DNA from 4 places in the Solibacillus daqui genome. Region 1 is predicted to be linked to each of the others. Evidence: riboswitches for the same ligand, from Rfam matches in the RefSeq annotation. Region 1 holds a riboswitch; each other region holds the start of a gene.
What was found. Region 1 has a riboswitch for S-adenosylmethionine ahead of O7776_RS18865 (methionine ABC transporter ATP-binding protein). Riboswitches for the same ligand answer to the same signal wherever they lie in the genome.
Positions count from the first base shown of each region.

Region 2: linked by a shared signal. The riboswitch ahead of O7776_RS15460 (methionine ABC transporter ATP-binding protein) and the one ahead of O7776_RS18865 (methionine ABC transporter ATP-binding protein) in region 1 are both predicted to bind S-adenosylmethionine.
Region 3: linked by a shared signal. The riboswitch ahead of metA (homoserine O-acetyltransferase MetA) and the one ahead of O7776_RS18865 (methionine ABC transporter ATP-binding protein) in region 1 are both predicted to bind S-adenosylmethionine.
Region 4: linked by a shared signal. The riboswitch ahead of O7776_RS11855 (Na+/H+ antiporter NhaC family protein) and the one ahead of O7776_RS18865 (methionine ABC transporter ATP-binding protein) in region 1 are both predicted to bind S-adenosylmethionine.

Region 1 is NZ_CP114887.1:3,850,829-3,856,860, forward strand. Features, by position in the region: gene ahpC (alkyl hydroperoxide reductase subunit C) at 178-741, opposite strand; gene O7776_RS18840 (hypothetical protein) at 1,535-1,657, opposite strand; gene O7776_RS18845 (hypothetical protein) at 1,791-1,913, opposite strand; gene O7776_RS18850 ((4Fe-4S)-binding protein) at 2,364-2,603, shown strand; gene O7776_RS18855 (GNAT family N-acetyltransferase) at 2,606-2,875, shown strand; gene O7776_RS18860 (DUF948 domain-containing protein) at 3,044-3,445, opposite strand; SAM riboswitch class I at 3,653-3,754, shown strand; gene O7776_RS18865 (methionine ABC transporter ATP-binding protein) at 3,869-4,894, shown strand; gene O7776_RS18870 (methionine ABC transporter permease) at 4,884-5,546, shown strand; gene O7776_RS18875 (MetQ/NlpA family ABC transporter substrate-binding protein) at 5,560-6,032, shown strand, end outside.
Region 2 is NZ_CP114887.1:3,127,820-3,133,851, forward strand. Features, by position in the region: gene O7776_RS15450 (MetQ/NlpA family ABC transporter substrate-binding protein) at 1-634, opposite strand, end outside; gene O7776_RS15455 (methionine ABC transporter permease) at 888-1,556, opposite strand; gene O7776_RS15460 (methionine ABC transporter ATP-binding protein) at 1,549-2,577, opposite strand; SAM riboswitch class I at 2,719-2,821, opposite strand; gene O7776_RS15465 (thioredoxin family protein) at 2,883-3,185, opposite strand; gene O7776_RS15470 (toprim domain-containing protein) at 3,199-3,519, opposite strand; gene gcvH (glycine cleavage system protein GcvH) at 3,591-3,971, opposite strand; gene O7776_RS15480 (arsenate reductase family protein) at 4,052-4,408, opposite strand; gene O7776_RS15485 (choice-of-anchor I family protein) at 4,807-6,032, shown strand, end outside.
Region 3 is NZ_CP114887.1:2,143,647-2,149,678, reverse strand. Features, by position in the region: gene O7776_RS10365 (copper amine oxidase N-terminal domain-containing protein) at 92-682, opposite strand; partial or broken gene O7776_RS20350 (recombinase family protein) at 789-890, opposite strand; SAM riboswitch class I at 1,343-1,452, shown strand; gene metA (homoserine O-acetyltransferase MetA) at 1,541-2,482, shown strand; gene O7776_RS10355 (ABC transporter ATP-binding protein) at 2,781-3,551, opposite strand; gene O7776_RS10350 (YczE/YyaS/YitT family protein) at 3,779-4,432, opposite strand; gene O7776_RS10345 (HesB/YadR/YfhF family protein) at 4,505-4,795, opposite strand; gene plsY (glycerol-3-phosphate 1-O-acyltransferase PlsY) at 5,042-5,644, opposite strand.
Region 4 is NZ_CP114887.1:2,439,990-2,446,021, reverse strand. Features, by position in the region: gene O7776_RS11875 (MarR family winged helix-turn-helix transcriptional regulator) at 1-172, shown strand, start outside; gene O7776_RS11870 (MFS transporter) at 183-1,367, shown strand; gene O7776_RS11865 (HIT family protein) at 1,456-1,857, shown strand; gene O7776_RS11860 (2Fe-2S iron-sulfur cluster-binding protein) at 1,933-2,268, opposite strand; gene O7776_RS11855 (Na+/H+ antiporter NhaC family protein) at 2,521-3,804, opposite strand; SAM riboswitch class I at 3,894-3,993, opposite strand; gene O7776_RS11850 (hypothetical protein) at 4,131-5,006, shown strand; gene O7776_RS11845 (GNAT family N-acetyltransferase) at 5,034-5,618, shown strand; gene O7776_RS11840 (Cof-type HAD-IIB family hydrolase) at 5,779-6,032, shown strand, end outside.

The DNA of each region.
Region 1 (6,032 bases):
ACCAAAAACAGCGCATATACACTCTCTCACAGCAAACAATTCACCTCTTTCCTGTATTATTTCATAAACAGAGAGCCAACCTATTTTAATTCCCTAATTAAAAACAGAGCGACAAAAATCAATCCACTAAGGTTAATTTTTGCCGCCATAAAAGTTTTATTGATTAACGAGTAACCGTTAGATTTTACCTACTAAGTCTAAGCTTGGTGTTAACGTTTCGCCGCCTTCTTGCCATTTAGCTGGGCAAACTTCACCTGGATTGTTACGTACGTATTGAGCTGCTTTAATTTTGTTAACTAAAGTTGAAGCATCACGGCCGATACCACCAGCGTTAATTTCTACTGCTTGAACAACGCCATCTGGATCGATGATGAATGTACCGCGCTCTGCTAAGCCATCTTCTTCATTTAACACATCAAATGCTTTTGAAATTGTGTGTGATGGGTCACCAATCATGATGTACTCAATTGTACCGATTACATCAGAAGTGTCATGCCATGCTTTGTGTGTGAAGTGAGTATCAGTTGATACTGAGTATACTTCAACGCCTAAAGATTTTAATGTAGCGTATTCGTTTTGTAAGTCACCTAATTCCGTTGGGCAAACGAATGTGAAGTCTGCTGGGTAGAAGCAAACTACTGACCATTGTCCTTTGAAGTTTTCTGAAGTTACGTCGATGAATTCACCTTTTTGGAACGCTTTTGCAGCGAATTGTGCGATTTCTTTACCGATTAAAGCCATGTGTATTTCCTCCTTAAATGTATATAAATGATTAACATTATAATTATTATAAAATAATTATTATTACCGTTTAGATTATCTTATATTAACCAAATTTAGTCAACCTATTCGCTCTAGAAATTAAAAATCACTTCTTCAATTATTACCATTCTTGCTATCCATCTAGATTTAACCGATTTATGTCAAAAGAACACAAAATCACTACTTAATGTATTTATTTTCTAACAAATCCGTTTTGTTTTTCTATATATCCATTGTATTTTTGTCTAAAATAATATTTTTACATGACAAAGTTCATTTTTCCAAACATGAGAAAAAGGAGTGTCCTAGAAGTATTTCTGGGACACTCCTTTTTCGCCGAGGATGGAGGCTAGCACGAAGCTATTCGTGAATGATTTGTCATAGGATGTGACGGTTTTAGCATTCGTTCTTCCCTTCTGGCCACCGCAGAAGCACCGCTTAAAGCGCATTATTACTACACGAGGTTTTCACTCTCACGCTATTTTATTTGATTCTCGCTTAAGTGTATTTTTGTTCAATAATTGAGAAAAGCTAAAATAATATTTCTAATTCACCTGTTTGATCCACTAATTTATCGAGCAATACATCAAGGTGTTGCACGGATTCCGAAACATCTTGATGTATTGAAAACAGTTCCTCACTATTTGCCGCTTTTAAATGCTCCACTAATGATGATTTTTCTTATGTGGGTTCATCGGAAAAGTTATCCTTCTCTAGCTAACCTAAAAAAGCCAAAGTCGATTTCCCCGACTTTGGCTTTTTTTTATACCGATTAGTTTGTAAATGATAAAACAGCATTTGAGTACTTCGATAACATTTTAGCAGCCTCATTTTTTGTTGTGTACTCGAACATACGAATATCGTTTGGATTATTGAAAATTGTTACTACCCACATGTTTTTTCGCTCCTTTTTATCAATTACGTCTTTACGTAATAACGTCGAGATTTTTTTCAAGCCTACAAAAAAATGTCGCTTAAAACCTATGACAGCCGCCGGGGGATTGACCCCACGCAAAAGCAAGTAAAAATTAGTTTGTGTATGATAAAACGGCGTTTGTATATTTTGCTAATTGTAAAGCTGCTTCATTTTTTGTTGTGTATTCGAACATACGAATATCATTTTGATTGTTAAATACTGTTACTACCCACATGTTTCATTTCTCCTTTTTTATAAAGCTATATAATAAAATTGTTCATTCTCTAATGACATTTGCAACTTGTTGTATAACACCTTACTTGACTCTCATTCTACTCCGATTTTTAGAAAAAGAAAGTAATATATTTAGCTTTTCACAATGTGTTCAAAAATAAACCGCTTTCTTTGAACACTTTGTGACACATGAATTTTCAACGAATAAAACGCAAATTAGAGAAAAATTCCACAAGCGAGCAACTACTGTTGTAGTACAGAAGAAAAGCGGTTCAAAACGATTTTTAAAGCTTCATATTTTAGGTGTATGTATAAAATGAAACTTTGCTCGGTGGGGAGTTCTCATTGCACACTTAGCTTAATCCTGACACTTGTCAGTTGAAGTGGACGTCTTACTGTCCCTTAATGAAGTTAAAATGTGTATACTAAAAAGATAGGGGGGATGATAAACATGAACGAACAACAACTACTAAATGACGGCTATCGGAAATACACAGGTGAAAAGATTGACGTATTTTTCTCAACAGGCATCTGTGAGCATTCAGGAATTTGCGTAAAAGGCAATCATGATGTTTTTGACACAAAACGGAAGCCATGGATTATTGCTGATGCCGCTTCAACAGATGTAGTCGCAGCTCTAATTGACCGGTGCCCATCTGGTGCCTTACAATACATTCGAAAAGGGGAATAATTTTGCAAACATTAATTGAAGAAGCACGCGTTGTTACAACAGAAGATGGTCAAGAGCTTGGTGAAATGACATTCGTCAAATCCAATAATGAATTTTATATTATTGATCACACCGCTGTAGCTGATGCAGCACGTGGTCGCGGTGTTGGACAAGAGATGGTAAAAACCTTTGTCGAGCATGTCCGTGCCAATAATCAAAAGATTGTGCCGCTCTGCCCATTTGCCAAGGCTCAATTCGATAAAAATCCAGAATATCGAGATGTATTAAAATAATATATTTAAAGCCCGATGAAAGAATTCTAAACTCTAAGCATCGGGCTTTTCATCGCTTTGAACCGGATACTTCCATGTTAGACATCGAAAATGCAATTGAAAGCCTCATATAAACAACAACAGCATACAGGATGTTCGGTACTAACCGCTTCATCCTGTATGCTTTTCCTATCCATTACGTTTTAAATAACCCATTGCAGTATTTGTCCACTGTTCAACTTGTGCTTGACGTACTGGATCATCCGCCGCTTTTTGCATCACTTTAGAAGTTAACGCCTGTGATGAATCACTAATTTCATTTAACACATCGCCTGTATTTTTCAAGGATTGTATAACTCCTTGCACAGTCTCTATTTTGTATTCAATATCATATTTCATTTTTTCCGCAGTTGTCGCCAAAAGCGTTGTTTGCGTTTGAATGCCGTTCATTTGCTTTTGAATACCTTCCGAATGTGCATGCAAAATCGTCATTGTTTTTTTTATTGGCATTATGACTGCAATAATGCACACGATTAGAATAACAACAGCTAGTATTAATAGGATTACCGATGCTAATAGCCAACTATTCACCTTAACGCCTCCTACTCATTTTCTTTATTTTAATTTATTTTATTATATATACCCAGTTTCCCACTAGCGATAAGTAAATTTTTAACCATATTCATGAGTTGTATGCTATTAGTATTTTTCAGAAAAACGGAAATTTTTATTTTATATATTGACAAGTGTTTTACTTGGATTTATTATAAGATTCATAGCAAATGACAACTACATATTTTCTTATCAAGAGAGATGGAGGGACAGGCCCTTTGAAGTCTCGGCAGCAGCTATACATAGCGTTGTGCCAAATCCTGCAAGTATACACTTGGAAGATAAGAGCAAAAGTAATGGTAACTATTCAACTTTCGTATCTTATTTTCTAGATGCGAAAGTTTTTTTATTGTCTCAAGAAGGTTTCGTATCGAGCATTTTATAGTAAAGGTGGGTTTTGAAATGATTGAATTTTCAAATATATCAAAAGTATTTAAAACGAAAGATCGAGAAGTTCATGCTGTACGCGATGTCAATTTAACCATTGACCAAGGTGATATTTTTGGGATTATCGGTTTTAGTGGAGCTGGTAAAAGTACATTGTTACGCCTGGTGAATTTACTTGAAGCGCCTTCAACTGGCTCCGTAAAAATTCAAGGAACCGATTTAGCAACACTATCTCAAAAAGACTTACGCCAATTACGTCGTCGCATTGGGATGATCTTTCAAAATTTCAACTTAATGACGTCAAGAACGGTTGCCGGTAATATCGGCTATCCGCTGAAATTAGCGGGCACACAAAAAGCAGAAATCGACCGTCGCACAGCAGAGCTTTTAAAGTTTGTTGGCTTATCTGAAAAAGCACGTGACTATCCTGAACAACTATCCGGTGGGCAAAAGCAGCGTGTTGGCATTGCTCGTGCGCTTGCAACAAATCCAGATATTCTAATCTGTGATGAAGCAACCTCAGCACTTGACCCAGAGACAACTGCTGATATTTTAAAGCTATTAAAAAGAGTAAATGAAGAATTCGGCATTACGGTTTTATTAATTACGCATGAAATGAATGTCATTCAATCCATTTGTAATCGAGTAGCCGTAATGGAGCAAGGACGAGTTATTGAGCAAGGCGATGTTTACGATGTCTTTACGCAACCGCAACATCCAACAACGCAGCGCTTTATTCAGTCGGTGCATCAGGACATTCCTTCTGAGCAAATTTTAAAAGAGTGGCAAAAATCAGGAGGACAGCATTTATACCGAGTATTGTTTAAAGGATCGCTCACGCATAATCCTCTACTATCCGAAATTACGCAAAAACATCAAGTACCATTCAACATTATTTATGGTTCGGTACGCGAGTTACAAAATAAATTATTCGGTAACCTACTCATTTCGTTCCAAGGAAATGATGTTCAAGTAAAGAAAGTAATCGACGAACTTTCACAGCAAGTTGAAATAGAGGAGGTACAGTTACATGAAAGTTGATTGGAGTACATTTTGGCCGAGAATTATTGAGGCAACAGGTGAAACGCTTTATATGGTAATTTTGACGCTTGGTTTCGGCTCAATTCTTGGTATATCTATAGGAATACTTCTATTCGTAACACGAGAAAACAATATTTTAGAAAGTAAGCTAACGTTTAACTTACTCAACCTATTAATTAATATTGTGCGACCAATTCCATTTTTAATTTTCTTAGTAGCCATTTCCCCACTTACACGTATTGTTATGGGCACAACAATTGGTACAAGCGCAGCGGTTTTCCCAATGACCATTGCAGCAGCATTTGGAATTGCCCGTATTGTAGAAACAAATTTAATTAGCATTGATCCAGGCGTAATTGAAGCTGCTAAAGCAATGGGTGCTAGCCCGCTGCAAATTATCTTTACGGTATTAATACCAGAAGCTTTAGGACCTCTAATTTTAGGGTTAACATTTGTCACAATTAGTTTAATCGATTTCTCAGCTATTGCAGGTACAGTTGGCGGCGGTGGTTTAGGTCATATCGCCATAACTTATGGCTATCAACGATTTGATGGTAGCGTCATGATCGTCACAGTTGTCATATTAATTATTTTAGTTCAACTCGCTCAATGGCTTGGCAATACTTTAGCAAAAAAAATCTTAAGACGATAGGAGTTCAAAACTTATGAAAAAAATCTTATTAACAGCTGTTACAGCTTTATCAGCCTTTGCATTAGCAGCTTGTGGTGACGACAACGAGGTAGTAAAAATCGGGGTAAACGGTGCGGATGGTGCACAATGGCCCATTTTAGAAGAGAAATTAGAAAAAGAAGGTATCGAAATCGAGCTTGTAGAGTTCGCTGATTACACATTACCAAACAACGCATTAGCACAAGGTGAAGTTGATTTAAATGCATTCCAACATATTTCATTCCTTGCAAGCTATGTTAACGAAAGTGGCAATGAATTAATTCCGCTTGGCTCTACAGTATTTGCGCCGCTTGGTTTATATTCTGAAAAAATTACAGACATTAACGAAATCAAAAAAGGCGACAAAATTGCCATTCCAGATGATCCATCAAACCAAGCACGTGCATTACGCTTACTTGAATCAGCAGGCTTCATTGAATTAGCTGAGGACTTTGGATTATTCGGTGA
Region 2 (6,032 bases), 720 kb from region 1:
AGTTTGAGTTAATTAATACCGCGTCACCTTCTTCGTTATCGTACATTTGGAATAACATTTCTGGAGCTGTATCATAATCAAATACTAAATTTTTTGGGTTTTCTACAACGTCTTTAAGCTCTGCTTTAGTTTTATCGATACCATCAGCTAACTTGATTAAACCTTGTGCTTCAAGTAATGAAAGCATACGGCCATGGTCAGCTACAGAGTTTGATAATAGAATTGTTGCGCCTTCAGGAAGCTCTTCTAAAGATGCATATTTTTTAGAGTAAATACCGATTGGCTCAATGTGAATACCACCAGCATTTGCGAAGTCATAGTTAAATTCTGCTTTTTGACCTTCAAAATACGGAATATGTTGGAAGTAGTTGGCATCTAAATCACCAGATTCTAAGTCTTGGTTTGGTAATACATAATCTTGATAAGGTTCGATTTGTAATTCGATACCTTGTTTTTCTAAAATTGGTTGAACTTGTTCTAAAATTGCGGCGTGAGGTGTGTTTGAAGCACCTACCACTAATGTTGTTGGCTCTGCTGTTGTATCGCTGCCTGTTGTTGATTTTTCGTCTGTCCCACATGCTGCTAGAGCAAGGATTGAAGCACCTAATGCTACTGAAGATAATAATTTTTTCATCATTTTTTCCTCTATTCTATATTTTTCTCACCTAAACTTTTCGAACATTTTTTATATTCTGGATATTCACTATACAGAGGCACCTCTTAATCATTTACGCCTCGGCGTAGATGCGTCCAGATTTTTTCGAGTTTGCTCGAAAAATTCCTCTAAAAATCTGTGACATCCGCCGGGGGCTTAACTTGAGTCATCAAGTTAAGAGATGCTTGTTCGATAAGTATTGGCTATATAATTACGGCGTAATTGCCACTAACTATCGTTTATCAATTTTTGTTGTAATGCTATCACCAATAATTTGAATAATAAATACAATGATTAAAATAATAATGGTCGCCATAAATGTAACGTCTGTACGATTACGAGAGAAACCATCAAGGAAGGCTAAGTTTCCAAGACCACCTGCACCGATAATACCAGCCATCGCTGTATACCCTACAAGTGCTACCGCTGTTACTGTAATCCCAGAAATAAGCGCCGGTAAGCTTTCTGGAATTAATACTTTCCAAATGATTGTTGACGTTTTCGCACCCATTGAACGAGCCGCTTCGATAACACCTTTATCAATTTCACGTAGCGCAATTAATACCATGCGCGCATAAAACGGTGCGGCCCCAATAATTAAAGCCGGTAATGCTGCATTAGCACCACGAATTGTTCCAAGTAAAAACTTCGTGAAAGGAATTAATAAAATGATTAGCACGATAAACGGTATCGAACGGAAAATATTAACGATAGATCCCGTTAAAAAGTGGACGATTTTATTAGCCCATAGTTGATTGTCGCTTGTTAAAAATAAAACAATCCCGATTAAAATACCCAATACGAATGTCACTGCCGTTGCGACTGTTGTCATATACAATGTTTCGTATGTGGCTTCGAGCATTTTGTCCCAATTCACATTTGGAAATAATTGATTAATCATGCTCAATCACCTCCATTTGTATTTCATGCTGTTTTAAAAATTGGAGTGCCTTTTGTATTTGCTGCTTGTCGCCATCAATGTGGACAAACAATGTACCAAGTGAACCGCCCGTTGTCGTTGAAATTTTGCCATGCACAATATTAATGACAACATCGAATTGCTTAATAATTTGGGAGATGACCGGTTGCTCTGTTGTAGCTCCAGCAAATGTCAATTTCACAATTTTTCCTGATGGATAGTTCGTTAAAATTTGCTCTAGCGATGCTTGTGTTTCTTGCGTTTCACCAGCAGCCTTCGATACGAAGTTTTTCGTAATCGGTGCTTGAGGAAGTTGGAACACTTGTAATACATCCCCTTGTTCTACAACTTTACCAGCTTCCATAACTGCGACACGGTTACAAATTTTACGGATAACGTGCATTTCGTGCGTAATCAGAACAATTGTTAGCCCGATTTGTTTGTTAATGTCTAGCAGTAATTGTAAAATCGAATCCGTTGTTTCTGGGTCTAGTGCAGAAGTTGCTTCATCACAAAGTAATACTTCTGGATTGTTTGCTAATGCGCGGGCAATGCCGACACGCTGCTTTTGACCACCCGATAATTGTGACGGATACGCTTTACCGCGCCCCTTTAAACCAACTAGTTCGATTAATTCCTCTACGCGCTGTGCACGCTTGGCATTCGGTACACCTGCAATTTCAAGTGGGAACGCAATGTTTTCCTCAACCGTACGTGACCAAAGTAAATTAAAGTGTTGGAAAATCATGCTGATCTTTTGGCGAGCTGAACGTAACTCATTACCTGACGCTTTCGCAATATCTTGTCCATTGACAATAACCGAGCCAGTTGTTGGCTTTTCTAAACCGTTTAATAAGCGAATCATCGTACTTTTACCGGCCCCACTATATCCAATAATTCCGAAAATTTCACCTTTATTAATCGACAAGTTTACATCATTGACGGCGGTTAGATCGCCGTTTTTTGTTTTATAAACTTTCGTTATGTTTTGTATATCAATCATCGCTTGAACTCCTTTAACTTGAAATAACCTGTTCGTTATGTTCAATAATCGCTTTTTTACTTATTCGCCTCTTAGAACAAACAAAAAACCTTTCTACCACGACAAGTAGAAAGGTTTCGCAAATTTATACGTTGAACCGTTCTCTCATCTTTCAAAGATAATCTTTGTGTGACTTGGCACCTTTGCAATAATTGCTGGTTGCCGGGCTTCATAGGGCACTTCCCTCCACCTCTCTTTATAAGAGTAACGCTATTAAGTTTGTTTTGTATGAATGTTACTTTATCATGCTAATAATTGTTCGTCAATTACTTTTTTAATATTTCATACAAAAATGGTACGGATTGAAAAGCATAAATTTTTTCCTGTAATTGTCCATTATTAGAAACAAGTAAGCAAGGAACACTTTCAATTTTCAGATCTTGTGCGAGGTTCTCTAAATAATTGATATTTGCCATTCCAATCGGTAAATCTGGTAGTAATTCCTCAATTACATTTAAAATTCTTTTGGCCACATCACATGTCCCACACATAGGGGTATAGATAAAAAGTGCACTTTTTTCATGTTGTTGTACACTTTGCTCCCATTGGCTTCTTGTCCATTGTTCCATCGTAATGTCATTCCTATCTTACTAAAAATTTTGCCTGTTGTAATAAATCGCGTAATATAACGGTTGGTGTTTTTTCAACTTCATTATACTGTTGCGGAATAATAAATTGTTGCGCTTCTGGATACACCCGATTCATGAGCTTTCGTAATTTTTCTCCATTTTTATCTGCGTCAAAAAATGTCACAATATCATCTTGCTCGTAAGCTTCTAATAAATCAATTAAATCGACTTCACTGATTGTGCCATTCGTACAAAGAATTGTCACATTCTCTGCTAAAATTGGCTCGATTCTCAACTTATCTGCACGTCCTTCTACTATGATACATTTTCCCATGAAAGCACCTCCCATAGTTTAATAACCAAAAAACGCCAAAACCTAAACATACTAGGTTTCGACGTTAAATATTATTGCTCGATTAATTCAGCGTATGCATCTGCATCCATTAATTCTTCAACTTCAGCTTCATTAGAAAGCTCAACTGTAATCATCCAAGCTGTACCGTATGGAGATTCGTTAACGAATTCTGGGTTATCTGATAATTCTTCATTTACTGCAACAACTGTACCTGACACTGGTGCGTAAAGTTCAGAAACTGTTTTTACTGATTCCACACTACCGAATGGTTGATCTTTAGCAATTTCGTCTCCTACTTCTGGTAGCTCAACGAATACGATGTCGCCTAATTCAGATTGTGCGAAGTCTGTAATACCGATTGTTGCTTTGTTTCCTTCAACTTTAATCCACTCGTGCTCTTTTGTATAACTTAATTCTTTTGGTGTGCTCATGAGAAAACCTCCAAGTAATATGTAGTATATTCAAGTTCATTTTGCCATATTTCGTTCGGAAATTCAATGATATTCAACGGTTATTTCCAAGTTTCCAAGAAGTCAGACTCCTTAAATCCTAATGTTAATTTTTTTCCATCTGTTACGAGTGGACGTTTAATTAACATGCCATCTGATGCTAATAGTGCTAATTGCTCGTCTTCAGACATTGTTGGTAATTTGTCTTTCAACTCTAACTCACGGTACTTCATGCCTGATGTGTTAAAAAATTTCTTTAAGGGAAGACCACTTGCTTCATAATATGCCTTTAACTGTTCTTTAGAAGGCGTTTGTTCAACGATGTGAATATTTTCATAGGCAATACCGTTTTCATCTAACCATTTTTGTGCTTTTTTACAGGTTGTACATTTTGGATAGTTAATAAATTGAATTGTCATTTTTCCGCTCCCTTAGTATAGTTCAATTTTTTCTATTGTAATCGAAATATAATAACAAATCGAGCGAAATCCGATTAATAGTAAGATTACTTTTATTCGAACTTGAAGCAAACCTACTCCTTAAAAATGGATTTTAGTCATTAAATGTGGTTGGTTTTTCTAATAAGCTTCTGTATAACTTTGGTGAGCTATCGCATGTCTGCGATAAAGCCATGTGATACGTTTAAGTGCTTAAAAGGCTATGCCAGTAAACACGAAGATAAAACAGAATTTTCTAAAAATGTAAAATGAGTCATTTTTTGAATCATACTTTAGTTTTTACAAAAATTTGAAAACAATTAACATTCTATTAACTATCCAACCTTAAACTAGACAAAACTAGAAAAGGCGGTAGGAAAATGAGTAAATACTTTACATCAAAAACAATGTTCGCTTTAGCGTTGGCTGGAACATTGATTGCGGCACCGAGCTTAACAACGGAAGCAGCTGTACAAAATTATCAATTATCAGTCGATGCTCATTATGATTCAGGCGTTCAAAATCCTGATGGTGGGACGACTGAAATTATTGCCTATAACAAACACAATCATTCGATGTATTTAATTAACGGTGATACAAAATTAGTAGAAAAAATCTCTCTGAATTATTCTTCAGCAAATGCAATGAACTTAGTACCCGATTTTTCTGTAGACATTGCTGAATTAATTAAAACTATCGATCCTGATTTCGTTTACGGGGGGCTACCGAGTATTGCCATTTCCCCTAATGAAAACGTTGTAGTTGCTGCAGTCCAATCCGATGATTATACAAAAGATGGTTATGCCGTATTTTTAACTGGTGAAGGAGAGCTATTAAGTATCGTAAAAATAGGGGTACAACCTGATAACATTACATTCTCACCAGATGGAAAAAAAGTATTAACTGCTAACGAAGGGGAACCTCGTAACGGTTATGGAAAAGGAATTGAAGACCCACAAGGTACCGTATCTGTAATTGATGTATCAAATGGTTTTACGGGTTTGACAACTAAAAATATTACATTTGAAGCATTTGATCGTGCTGAAAAACGTGCCGAGTTAGTAAAAGACCAAGTAATTATAAAGAAAGATGCCAAACCATCTGAAGATTTAGAGCCTGAATATGTAGTCGTAAGTGAAGATAGCAAATATGCTTACGTTTCACTCCAAGAAAACAATGCCATCGCAAAAATAGACTTAACAACAAACGAAGTAATTTCAGTAAATGGGTTAGGATTTAAAGACCATCAAGAAAAAGGAAATGAATTGGATCTACTTAAAAATAAGGACGTAAAACTTCAGAATGAGAATGTCTTTGGCATTTATATGCCAGATGGGATTTCAACGTATAGCGCGAACGGTAAAAATTATATTGTCACTGCGAATGAGGGAGACAGTCGTGAATGGGGAGAAGAAGACACACCTTCATTCCATTTAAATGAAAACGAAAAAGAAGTAGATGGCAACGAAATCGTATATTATGATACGACGCAATATGACGGCTTTGATGATGGAAAAGACTATATTTTTGGTGGACGCTCTTTCTCAATCATTGATGCCGATACAATGGAAATCGTATTTGATAGCGGAAGTGATTTTGAAAAAAT
Region 3 (6,032 bases), 1.7 Mb from region 1:
TAATGGCTGTTATAGATATGCTTTAATAAAATAAATTAAATTACAAAAGCAGCATCAAAAAAAGAATGCTGCCACGTGTAAATCATCTTAATTATTTTGTTGAAATATATACACCATCATCAAAAGTAATATTTGCACCTAGTACTTCACTTACAAAACGTAAAGGCACCATAGTTGTCCCTTTATAAATTTCAGCTGCTTGATTTAAATTAATTGTAGTTGTAACGCCGTTCGATTCAACATAAGCTTTTTTATTCCCAATTCCGATGACAATTTTTTTACCGTCTTTGTGTGCAGTCACAGTTTTTGTTACATTGTCGTAATTAAGAGTTGCACCTAGTGATTCAAAAATAGGTTTCATAGGAACTAAAGTTGTTCCGTTCTTCAAATAAGCACTTGGATTGTAATATTGCTTTGTATTATTGATATATACATCTACAGTTGTAAGCACTTGTTTTGGTGTACTTTTATATGTTGGTTTTTTGTAATTTGTATTGGTAGAAGTTGATGCCTCACTACCTCCATTATGATAATGATAACCTGAGCAAAGGCCTTTTGCCTGTGACTTTGCAGAGCAGTTATGACCTCCATTACTATCGGTACGACCTGAGTGTGCATCAACACTTAATGATGACACCATAAATAAAGATAACATTGTAATAATTAAAACTAATTTCTTCATAATAACCTCCTGTTTTCAAAGTATGGAATTATTATACAATTAATCTGTGTTTGTTTAAATAACTTTATTGTTAATATTAGGTTTCATTTGATTTTGTTACCTTTCACGTACTTCTTGATAGTCGTGATAAATCAGTATTGATAACAGTATCACCATCAAGCAATCTATTCAGTTCTTGTCGTTCCTTTTTAGTACCCCTGACGCGTTTACAAACATTCGAGATTATACTGCATTGTTACAGTTGGAGACGGATGATCGGAAGAAGATAAATACTGAACGTTTTGGCGGACGTTTTTAGTGTGATTAATATAGAAACGATCTTTGTTGGTACATTGACCGATGGCAGGCGAAAGAAGCACGAAGTTAGCATAGATAAATTGATAAGAACTGCATTGAAGATATTCAAGATTAAGGCTATGTGAGAGAAATTTTGTAGCGATTTTATTAGTGAGTACACTGCGCTTCTTTTTTTCTGAAGTATGAGTTATAATGAAATTTACATAGATTTAATAAGAAGTGGAATAATTAATAAATTGTATTTACTCCCAATCAAATATTAATGAAATGTTCGTAAATGTGTATGTTTAGCGAGGCAATATAAATATTATTAGAATTATTGCATAATTTATCTTAACATGGTACACTTATGTCAATTTCATAGTCTTATCAAGAGAAGTTGAGGGATTTGGCCCGTTGACGCTTCAGCAACCTCTAACATGGCGTTAGAAAGGTGCTAATTCCAGCAAGGGACTTCCCTTGGCAGATAAGTTCGGTTTAATAGCCTCTCATTTCTGTTTACGCTGGAAATGAGGGGCTTTTTGATTTATATAAAATGAAGAAAATTAGGGGGAACAAGAGATGCCAATTAATATTCCGAAAAGTTTGCCTGCTGGCGAGCTTTTAAGACAAGAGAAAATTTTCGTGATGGAAGAGGACCGTGCGAAAACACAACAAATCCGACCATTAAATATTTTGGTGTTTAACTTAATGCCTGAAAAAGAGAAAACGGAGCTACAGTTATTACGTTTACTAGGGAATACGCCACTTCAAGTGGATGTTACATTTTTAAATACGGCTACCTATGAATCGAAAAATGTGTCAAAATCGCATTTGGATACATTTTATCAAACATTTGATGAAATTAAGCACCGTCGCTATGATGGTTTAATCATCACAGGTGCGCCGGTTGAAAAGATGGAATTTGAAGAAGTTGGCTATTGGCAAGAGATTACGAAGGTAATGGATTGGGCAGAGAAAAATGCAACATCGATTATGTACATCTGTTGGGGCGCACAAGCAGCGTTATACCATCACTTTGGCATTGGTAAGTTTGAACTTCCGAAAAAATGTTCGGGCGTTTATTCGCATGTTATAACCGATTTAACAGTTGATTTAGTGCGAGGTTTTAGTGATGAATATGTAGCACCGCATTCACGACATACGACTGTGTCTATTGATGAAGTAAGAGCGCATCCTGATTTACGCTTACTTAGCTATTCAGATGATGCTGGGGTATTTATTGCGCAATCGAAAAATAATAAACATATTATGATTACAGGGCATCTTGAATATGATGCAACGACGCTATCTGACGAATTTTTCCGCGATATTGCAAAGGATCCAGAAAATACGGAAGTTCCGGTTAATTACTTCCCAAATAATGACCCACAACAAGCACCTAAAAATGTTTGGCGTGCACACTCGCATTTATTATTTTACAATTGGTTAAATTACTACGTTTACCAAGAAACACCGTATGATTGGCATTTTGTAGATGAGCAAATTGAGTTTCACATTTAACTTGCTTCAGCATTCATCCTTTATTAAGCGGGTTCAAACTTTGGCTGAATAGATGAACTTATGCTAAGTGCGCCGCATCGTGCGGCAAAGCCTAAGTGGCCAACATCGTGTTGGCCCAAAGCCTCTGGCAGATGTCACTGATTTTTTGAGGGATTTTTCGAGCAAGCTCAAAAAAATCTGGACGCACTTACACCGAGGCGTAAGTGATATATCTAATTCGCAGCTCAGACGAATTGAAATGTACGCAAGATGGGTACATACTCATTCAATTCGTTTGAGTGCGATTTTAATTATTCGCTTATTTTACCGCAACCCAAGCGCGGTCTCGTTCGATTTGTAAGCTTATTTCACGACCGAAAAACTCGCTTAAAACTGGTTCGATTAAAATTTGCTCACGCATACCAGCAGCGACGTCTTTTCCATCTTTCATCAATAAAACATGATTAAAGCATGGCAATATTTCTTCTACATGATGTGTTACATAGATGAGTGTTGGGCAGTTGTCACGACGTGCGATTTGTTCGATAGTTTGTAGTAGATTTTCTCGTTCAATGATATCTAAGCCACCACAAGGTTCATCTAAAATTAGGATTTCAGGATCGGAAATAATTGCGCGTGAAATCTGAACCCGTTGACGTTCGCCTTGTGATAAATATTCGAATGTTTTATTCGCCAAGTGATCACAGTTAAAATGCTTCATAATCCGCACTGCTTCTTCAATTTCCGCTTCACTAACTTCCTCAAATAAGCGTAATGCACCAAATTTGCCGCTTAAAACAATTTCAATGGCATTATCCTGCCAGTTTAAATTATCAATCATTGCATTGCTGACCCAACCAATTCGACGACGTAGCTTTGGGATATATGTCTCCCCGTAGGTTTCGCCTAACACTTGAACTTTTCCTTCGTTTGGCCATATGTAGCCATTAATGACCTTTAATAAAGTCGTTTTGCCAGAGCCATTTAAGCCTAAAATTGCCCAATGCTGATTTTTTTCGACATGCCAATTCAATTGATGTAAAATACGCTTTTCATTACGGTAAAGTTCTATGTTTTCGATATGTATCATATGAATACACCTCCAATTTAACTATGCACCTTTTTGATTGAAACGAAAAGTATTTTTTGAATTTTCTAGTTAATTATGGAGATGATGGTAATCATTAAGGAAAAAGAAAAAGGCTAGCATGAATTTAGTGATACACCGCATTCAAGCTAGCCAATTAAATATATATTAGCGCTAATTTTAAGGAATCATTTACACATCAAGTTAACTATAATCAATCCCTTAACTCATTATAAAACAGCACTTTCCATACCAGAAGCACGGAAAAATAGTTTTTCATTTAATCGTAATGCCCATTGAACAACTGGCCCTAAACCAAATGCCATAAAGACGGTACCTACACCAACAGGACCACCTAATAAAAAACCAATAACTGCAACTGTAACTTCCATCGTTGTTCGCGCACGGTTAACAGTCCAACCGAAGCGACGGACAAGCAATAACATCAATGTGTCACGTGGGCCAATCCCTAAATTTGCAACCATATACATCCCACAACCAAAGCCTAAAAGAACAATGCCAATGACAAATGCTAATGTTTGTTCAAATAGATTATGTAGATCGGGTAGTGTGTATAAAAAGATATCGACAAAAATCCCTGCTAAAAACATATCTAAATATGTTCCGATTTTCGGTAAACGTTTAGTAAAAATTGCATCAATCGCTAAAATGGTTAGGCCTATAATAATCGACCATGTTCCTACGGTTAAGCCTAAGTTCTTCTGTAAGCCAATGTGAAGCACGTCCCAAGAGCCAACGCCTAGAATTTGCCCCTTAATTGTTAATGCGATGCCAAGTGATAAAATAATAATGCCGGTAATAAAAAATACGCAGCGCCAATAAAAACCCTGTTTTACATTCAATTGTAATCCCTCATTGTTCATAAAATTCGACTTGTTTATTATAACGAGTCAAAATGCCAAAACAGGGATTACAATATATTTGAAAAATTTAAACTATTTTTCGTAGGTATAACTTAGTTCATCAGTATTCGTATCAACATTTACAATTAAATGATGCGCATTGAAAAACCATTCATCTGCCTTTTCAATATAAAAATGAATGCTGTCTACCACAGTTTCAACACCAATTTCATGTGGTTGTTCGCGATTCATACCAAGTGAAAACCCCTCGTGAAATGGAGAAGAGCCTCCGTATCGTGCATAAAAGCGAATATAATCTCCAGATTCTGCTTCCATTTCTTGCTTGAACCAACCGATTGCTTCTTTTGATAGTTTAATTTCCATGTGATTCACCTCAAAATTCTTTTTGGCGTAAAACTTCCAGTGCACATTCATTATAACGATAAAAAAAGCATGCTGAAAGTTTTTTCACTTCCAGCACGCAATATCAATTACGCCTCGGCGTAATTGCATCCAGATTTTTTCAAGCTCGGGCCACAGGACGTGGGTCAGTCAGCCGTTGTCACACGATGTGGCGTCCTTAGCCTAAGTACCTCTATTCAGCTGGGGTTTGATCCCCACTGAAGCAAGTTAAAAGCCTTTAATTTTTGGTTCTGTACCATTTATGATTCGTTTAATGTTCTCACGATGGCGGTAGAAAATAAAACTAGCCAAAAATGAGATTAAAATAAATAAGGCAAAGTTACCCGTTACAATCCAGTAAATAGTAACATAAATCATCGCAGCCGTTGCGGTAATCATTGAAGTTAAGCTTACCATTTTTGTTGTTTTTAATGAGATTAAAAATACAGCTAATAACACTAAAAATAAGGGTAAGTTATAGCCCAAAATAACACCTGCACTTGTTGCGACTGCTTTACCGCCACGGAACTTTGCGAAAATAGGGAACATATGGCCCGCTACTGCGATAATCCCTAAAGTAAGAGGATGCACCGTGCTATCTGCGAATATTGGTAATAGTGGCAATAGAACAGCAGCTGTCCCTTTTAAAATATCAATCAGCATGACAGCAATACCAGGTTTTTTACCTAATACGCGAAATGTATTTGTCGTTCCTAAGTTACCACTGCCTTGCTGGCGAATGTCTGTTTTGTAAAAAATTTTTCCGATCCATAAAGCCGATGGAATCGAACCGATTAAATAAGCACAAATAATAATAAAAGCGTTAAACAAGAGTTGTGCTCCTTTCGAAATTCAGAATTATTAGTTGGTACTAATAGTATGTAATGAATATTTTACACCGTTTTCAATTAGAAGAAAAGAAGAAATAAAAAATGGATATGAGAGATAATATGTATACGGCTAAAACATTCAGTGAAAAAATAAATATGCAATTGATAATATAACGTATTGAAAAGTAATACAACATTTTTTATTTATCTATGTCAATTTACCGAATCCAATGAAATTTACAGGAAAATAGTTACATTTAGAGAAAAAGTATTAGAGGATATGCTTTTAAAGGGACATTTTTGATGATACAATTAGTCTTTGCAAAGACTAAAAAACCGCTCCAAACATTGACAGAGTGCGATTTTGGCGGTACGATTAGATAGAAATA
Region 4 (6,032 bases), 1.4 Mb from region 1:
CCGAAAAAAAGATATTTTGATTACTGAAATAGGGCGTCAAGTTTATGAAACATTGCAAACTCAAATAACACTATTTGAGCTAGAACTTGTAGAAGGATTCACAGAAGAAGAGTTGGCGATTACACAACGTACTCTCGAAACAGTTCGTGCACGTTTATTACAGAAAGAGTAGGTGATGGAGTTTGAATTCCAAAAAAGAACCATTATGGACGAGAAATTTTATAACAATCGCGATTGTAAACTTCATTATTATTATGATTTTCTACTTGTTAATCGTAACAATCGCACCGTATGCAGTTAAAGAGTTACACGCATCGACTGCACAAGCGGGACTCATTTCGGGGATTTATATTGTTGGTGCACTGATTGGACGATTATTTACTGGGCGTGTTATACAAAAAGTAGGTTCGAAAAAAATATTAATGATTGGCTTAGCGTTATTTGTATGTACACTACTCTTATACTTAATACCTGCTGGGATTTCCGCGCTATTAGTTATTCGTTTAGTAAACGGGATTGCAGTAGGGATTGCATCAACAGCTACAGGAACAATGATTGCGCAAATTTTACCTGAGACTCGAAAAGGTGAGGGTATTGGCTACTATAGTATGAGCTCGACTCTGGCAACAGCAATTGGACCGTTCGTTGGGTTAATGTTAGCGCAACATATTTCATATTTTGTTATATTCCTAATTTGTTGTGCATTGGGTGTTATCGCATTTTTAGCTGCACTAACAACTTCTATTGCGACTGCAAGCAAAAAAACAACAGCTTCAACGACAAAAGGCTTCCATATTGGGGATTTTATTGATTTAAAGGCTCTACCAATAGGTATTTTAATTATGCTATTTGCACTTGGCTATGCAGGGATTTTATCGTTTATTAATTTCTTTGCCGAAGAACGAGATGTTGTCTCAGCTTCGAGCTTATTTTTCTTTGTATATGCTGTAGCGCTCCTATTAACACGTCCATTTACAGGGCGTTTAATGGATGCAAAAGGGGCAAACATTATTATGTATCCAGGCATTGTGTTGTTTGCTGTCGGCTTACTTCTATTAAGTACCGCGCATTCATCATTTACATTGTTACTAGCAGGTGCAATTATTGGGATAGGTTACGGGAACGTTGCCTCTACATTCCAAGCGCTTGCAATTAAAGTGACATCTCCAGAAAATATGGGGTTAGCTACGTCAACATACTTCATTGGGCTTGATGTCGGGCTAGGTTTTGGTCCGTATTTGTTAGGATATTTAGAGCCGATCATTGGCTATGGTTCAATGTATTTCGGTTTAGGAATTTTCATTTTTGCTTTTTTAATTTTGTATTATATATTGCATGGTCGAAAAGATCATTTATATGTAGGGTAAATGATTTCGGTGTATGGAAGGGGAACTTTTCATATGCCGTTTTTAGTATGTTAAAATATAGGGGATTTTACTAATTGGAGGGGATCTAATGGACTGTGTGTTTTGTGAAGGAATAGAAGATCATCACGTGATACTTGAAACAGAAAACTATAAAGTGGTTTTTGATATTGATCCGATTCAAATAGGTCATTTGCTAATTATTTCAAAAGCACATTTCGAAACGATTTTAGAATTAAGTGAGGAGCTATTAGTTGAATTACTGGTAATTCAAAAACAACTGATTGCATTACTAGAAAAAGAATTTCATGTAGATGGGGTTAGTGTCATTCAAAATAACGGTAAAATCATGGATGAGGGCACTCATTTTCATGTGCACATTGTTCCACGATATCATGACGACCACTTTTGGGCTAACCAACAAGTTGTTGAACAGCCACTTTCGATTAATGAGTTAAAAAAGCAGTTAAAGCTATTGACACAAACAATTTAAATGAAAAGATACACGTGTTGAATAACCAAAATAGATAATCAACACGTGTGTAAGTAAAATTTGAAAAAACATTAATTAGTCTGCAGGCCTTGGACCAGCATCTTTGCCAGTGTTTTCTACAGTCATTATTGGGCGAATTGTAATATCTTTACTTACTGTTATTTGACAAGACAATCGCAAACAATCATCATATAAGAACTCGTCAACGGCTTTATTCGCAAAGGCTTTCTTTTCTTTTTGGGATACATCTAAGTAATCACCCGCCAAAATTTCTACTCGGCAAGTAGTGCAACGAGCATTCCCACCACATAGGTGAAGAATATTAACACCGTTATCTTCCAGTGCTAATACTAATTTTTTCCCTATTTCCACCTCAAATGTACCCTCATTAATGACACTTACGTAAGGCATTAGATATGACACTCCTCATAAAAATAGTATATTAAAAATATGCTTCCTTTTACTTATTCTCTAATTTGCCCTACTTAACACATAAATTGAACAATTAAATTTGTAGTGGAATCGTTAAAAGAGGATATTTGCAAAATCATAAAGGCATTAAAAAAAATTGTAGATATAATGGGCAGTGGGAATTATTAAATTTTTTGGAGATTTCGAAAAAAAAATCCACAAACAAGTTTTCACTCGTTTACGGACTTTACATTAAATCTGCTTTTTTGTCTTCGGATATCCAATTAAAATCGCAATCACGCCACATACTCCAACTAAAATAGAGTAATACGAGTATTGCATAATTAAAATAGGGGAAATGCCTGCAACACTAGCGGCAACTAAAAACTGTGCGCCGTATGGGATAATGCCCTGAACGACACAAGAGAAAATATCGATAATACTTGCAGATTTGCGCGGTTCAATCTGATACTGCTCCGCAATATTTTTTGCTAATGGGCCAGCAATCATAATAGCAATCGTATTATTCGCTGTTGAAAGGTCTGTTAAACTTACAAGACCCGCTATCGCAAATTGAGCTTCTTTTTTCGATTTGATTTTTCGTGTCACAATATGGACGATAAAATCAATCCCACCGTTATGTCGAATGACTTCAACCATCCCACCAATTAATATTGCTAAAAATGCCATTTCAAACATGGCACTCATACCAGTTCCAATCGCTTGTACGAATGACATAATGGAATAGCTCCCATCGATTAGACCAATTATTCCAGCTAAAATAATTCCACTAGCTAACACTGTGAATACATTAAAACCAATTAATGCAAATAAAATGACGAAGATATATGGCACTATTTTATACAATTCAAAGGTCGTATATTCCACTTCCGCCGATGCATTTAATGTAAATATTGCTAAAATAACACATGTAATAATCGCTGCAGGTAAAACGATGAAAAAGTTCACCTTAAATTTGTCCTTCATTTCCGCACCTTGCGAACGAACTGAGGCGATCGTCGTATCGGAAATGAACGATAAGTTATCCCCAAACATTGCACCACCAATAACTGTAGCCATTAAAAGTGGTATAGAAATATCTGTCTGCTCACCAATACCTAAACCGATCGGAGCTAGAGCCACAATTGTTCCAACAGAGGTACCCATCGCAAGTGATATAAAGCACGCGATAATAAATAAGCCGACGACTAGTAAGTTTTGTGGTAAAACTGATAAAGCAAAGTTCACTGTCGCTTCAATCGCACCCATACCTTTTGCCGTTTCAGAAAACGCACCAGCTAGTAAGAAAATTAATACCATTAGCATAACGTTCGGATTACCTGCACCCTGATTAAAAACATCAATTTTTTTCGATAACGTTTCTTTTCGATTCATTAAAATTGCAACAACACTAGAAATTGTGATGGCAACAATAACGGGGAAGGCATAAAAGTCATCAAGCACAATGCCTGAACCGATAAATAAAATTAAAAACACAACAAAAGGGATTAACGCCCATGGATTTCCTTTTTGCATTGCTACCTCCAATATAGTTCAAATCATATCGAATACATATAAAAAGCCCCTTCTTAAGTAAACAAGAAGAGGTATGAAATCATATACTCATCTTATCTATCAAGAAAAAATTCTTGCAGGATTTGGCATAGAAATTATTCCGCTGCCGAGACTTCAAAGGGCCCGTCCCTCCATCTCTCATGATAAGAAACTATTCATTTTTAATAAATAAGCTTTAGAATATACGAAAAATTACTATAAGTCAATTTGTTAGTTATTTCTCAATAATTGTTTTATTCAGAAATATCGTTTATTATTTGGATTATACTTCCAAGGGGGATAGGTAAATGAAAATAATACCAAGTGCCGAAAATTTAACGGCATGGATTGAAAATTATGTACCAAGAAGAGATCTATTTTTTATTAGCGGTGAACTTTATCATAAACAAATCGATTTTTCACAAGTACTTGTTATGCCGATTGAAGAGTTTTATACACATAGCACATACAGTCAAATTGATTTTACAAATAGCTATGAATACTGGAATATCAAGTATGTAAATTATGTAATCGTAGCAAATTGTCAGTGGATTGAGCAAATCCCGACTGAACAGAAACAAATGCTTTTACAAGCACAAGTGCAATGTGAGCGCGGATTAGTGGTGCCCGTATCCTTTATAGATAATTTAGAAGAAATTCCTAAAGATTATATACATAATAATCAAGTCGTTTTTCAGCGGGCAATGTGGGACACTTTGAGTTGGAAAACGAAAGAACAAATTTTAAAAACAATGGTTTCACAGTGGTGGGATAATGGGGAATGTGAACAAGCTCCTGCATCCTTGCCACAGCATTTAAAGCCTTTTACAAATGTATTTAGTCATCAGCAAGGAGCAAATTGCTTAGCTGCCGTCTTATATGCAATTTCTAATGGCAAACAGCAATGGATAATCCATGAATGGGTACATCAAAAAACGTTTTTAGAAAAATTAGCGTTAAGTCAATATGAAATAGTGGATAGTGAGGAACTGATTACAGGTGATGTTTTGGCTTGGCTTGATGACATAGGAACGATTCAGCATGCCGCTTATTATATTGGCGATAACCTATTTTTTAACAAGCATGGACAAACCATCTTTAATCCGTGGAAGCTACTAGCAACTGATGCTTTAGAAAAAGAATGGGGCTCATTAAAAAAAGTTACTTATAGAAAAATGGTTTGAAAATACACAGAATTGAAAGGAGAACTTATGATAATTCGTAACTATACAGAAAAAGACGAACAAGGGTGGCTTCGTTGCCGTATACTATCATTCTTAAATACGGCTTATTTTGACAATGTGCTCCAACTGAAAGAAACATACAAAAATGCAGCAATTGAGCTAGTCGCCGAAATCGACGGGCAAATCGTTGGGCTAATTGATGTAGAGTATGAAGCCACGCCAAAGACAGTATGCACGCAGCAAGATTCAATTGGAGGGATGATTTGGCATATTGCGGTACACCCTGATTTTCAGCGTCAAGGGATTGGAGAAGCGCTACTACATGCAGTGCAACAACAAGCAATGAAGTTACATATAGAGTATTTCGAAGCATGGACAAGAGACGATCCATGTGTGCAAAATTGGTATGAAAAAAATGACTTTGAAAAAACATCATCCTATTATCACGTGTATTTAGAAGGAAATGAAATGAAAAATTTGATGAACGCATCCGTTGATCAATTATACCCTGTCACAGCTTTTGCGCATTACACAGGGAAGAGTCTAGAGCTGTTTCAACATGTAAAGCGCAAACATGAATGTGTTTGCTATGTGAAAGTGATTAATCAATAATTTGAGAGGAAGATAGTATAAGAATTAATCGAGCGAACTGTTAGCAGTTTTGTGAGTTCGAGTTGCGCCACAAGTTTTTTAGTGGAGAAGATAATGATATACGATGAAATATTAAATTAAAATAGAATAGTAAGTGAATTATTGCTATTGGAGGGTTAATGTGAAGTACAAGATAATATTCTTTGATGTAGATGGAACCATTACAAATTATAAAGATGGGACTATTCCAGAAAGCACAAAAATGGCGATAAGGCAGCTAACAACAAGTGGGATGAAAGTGGTAGCAGCAACAGGTAGACCATTATCAATGTGTGGTGAAATAGCTGAACTAGGAGTAGACACATTTATTACGGCTAATGGAGCTTACGTAACACATCGAGGGACATGCATTCATAAAACAGTTTTACCTAGTGA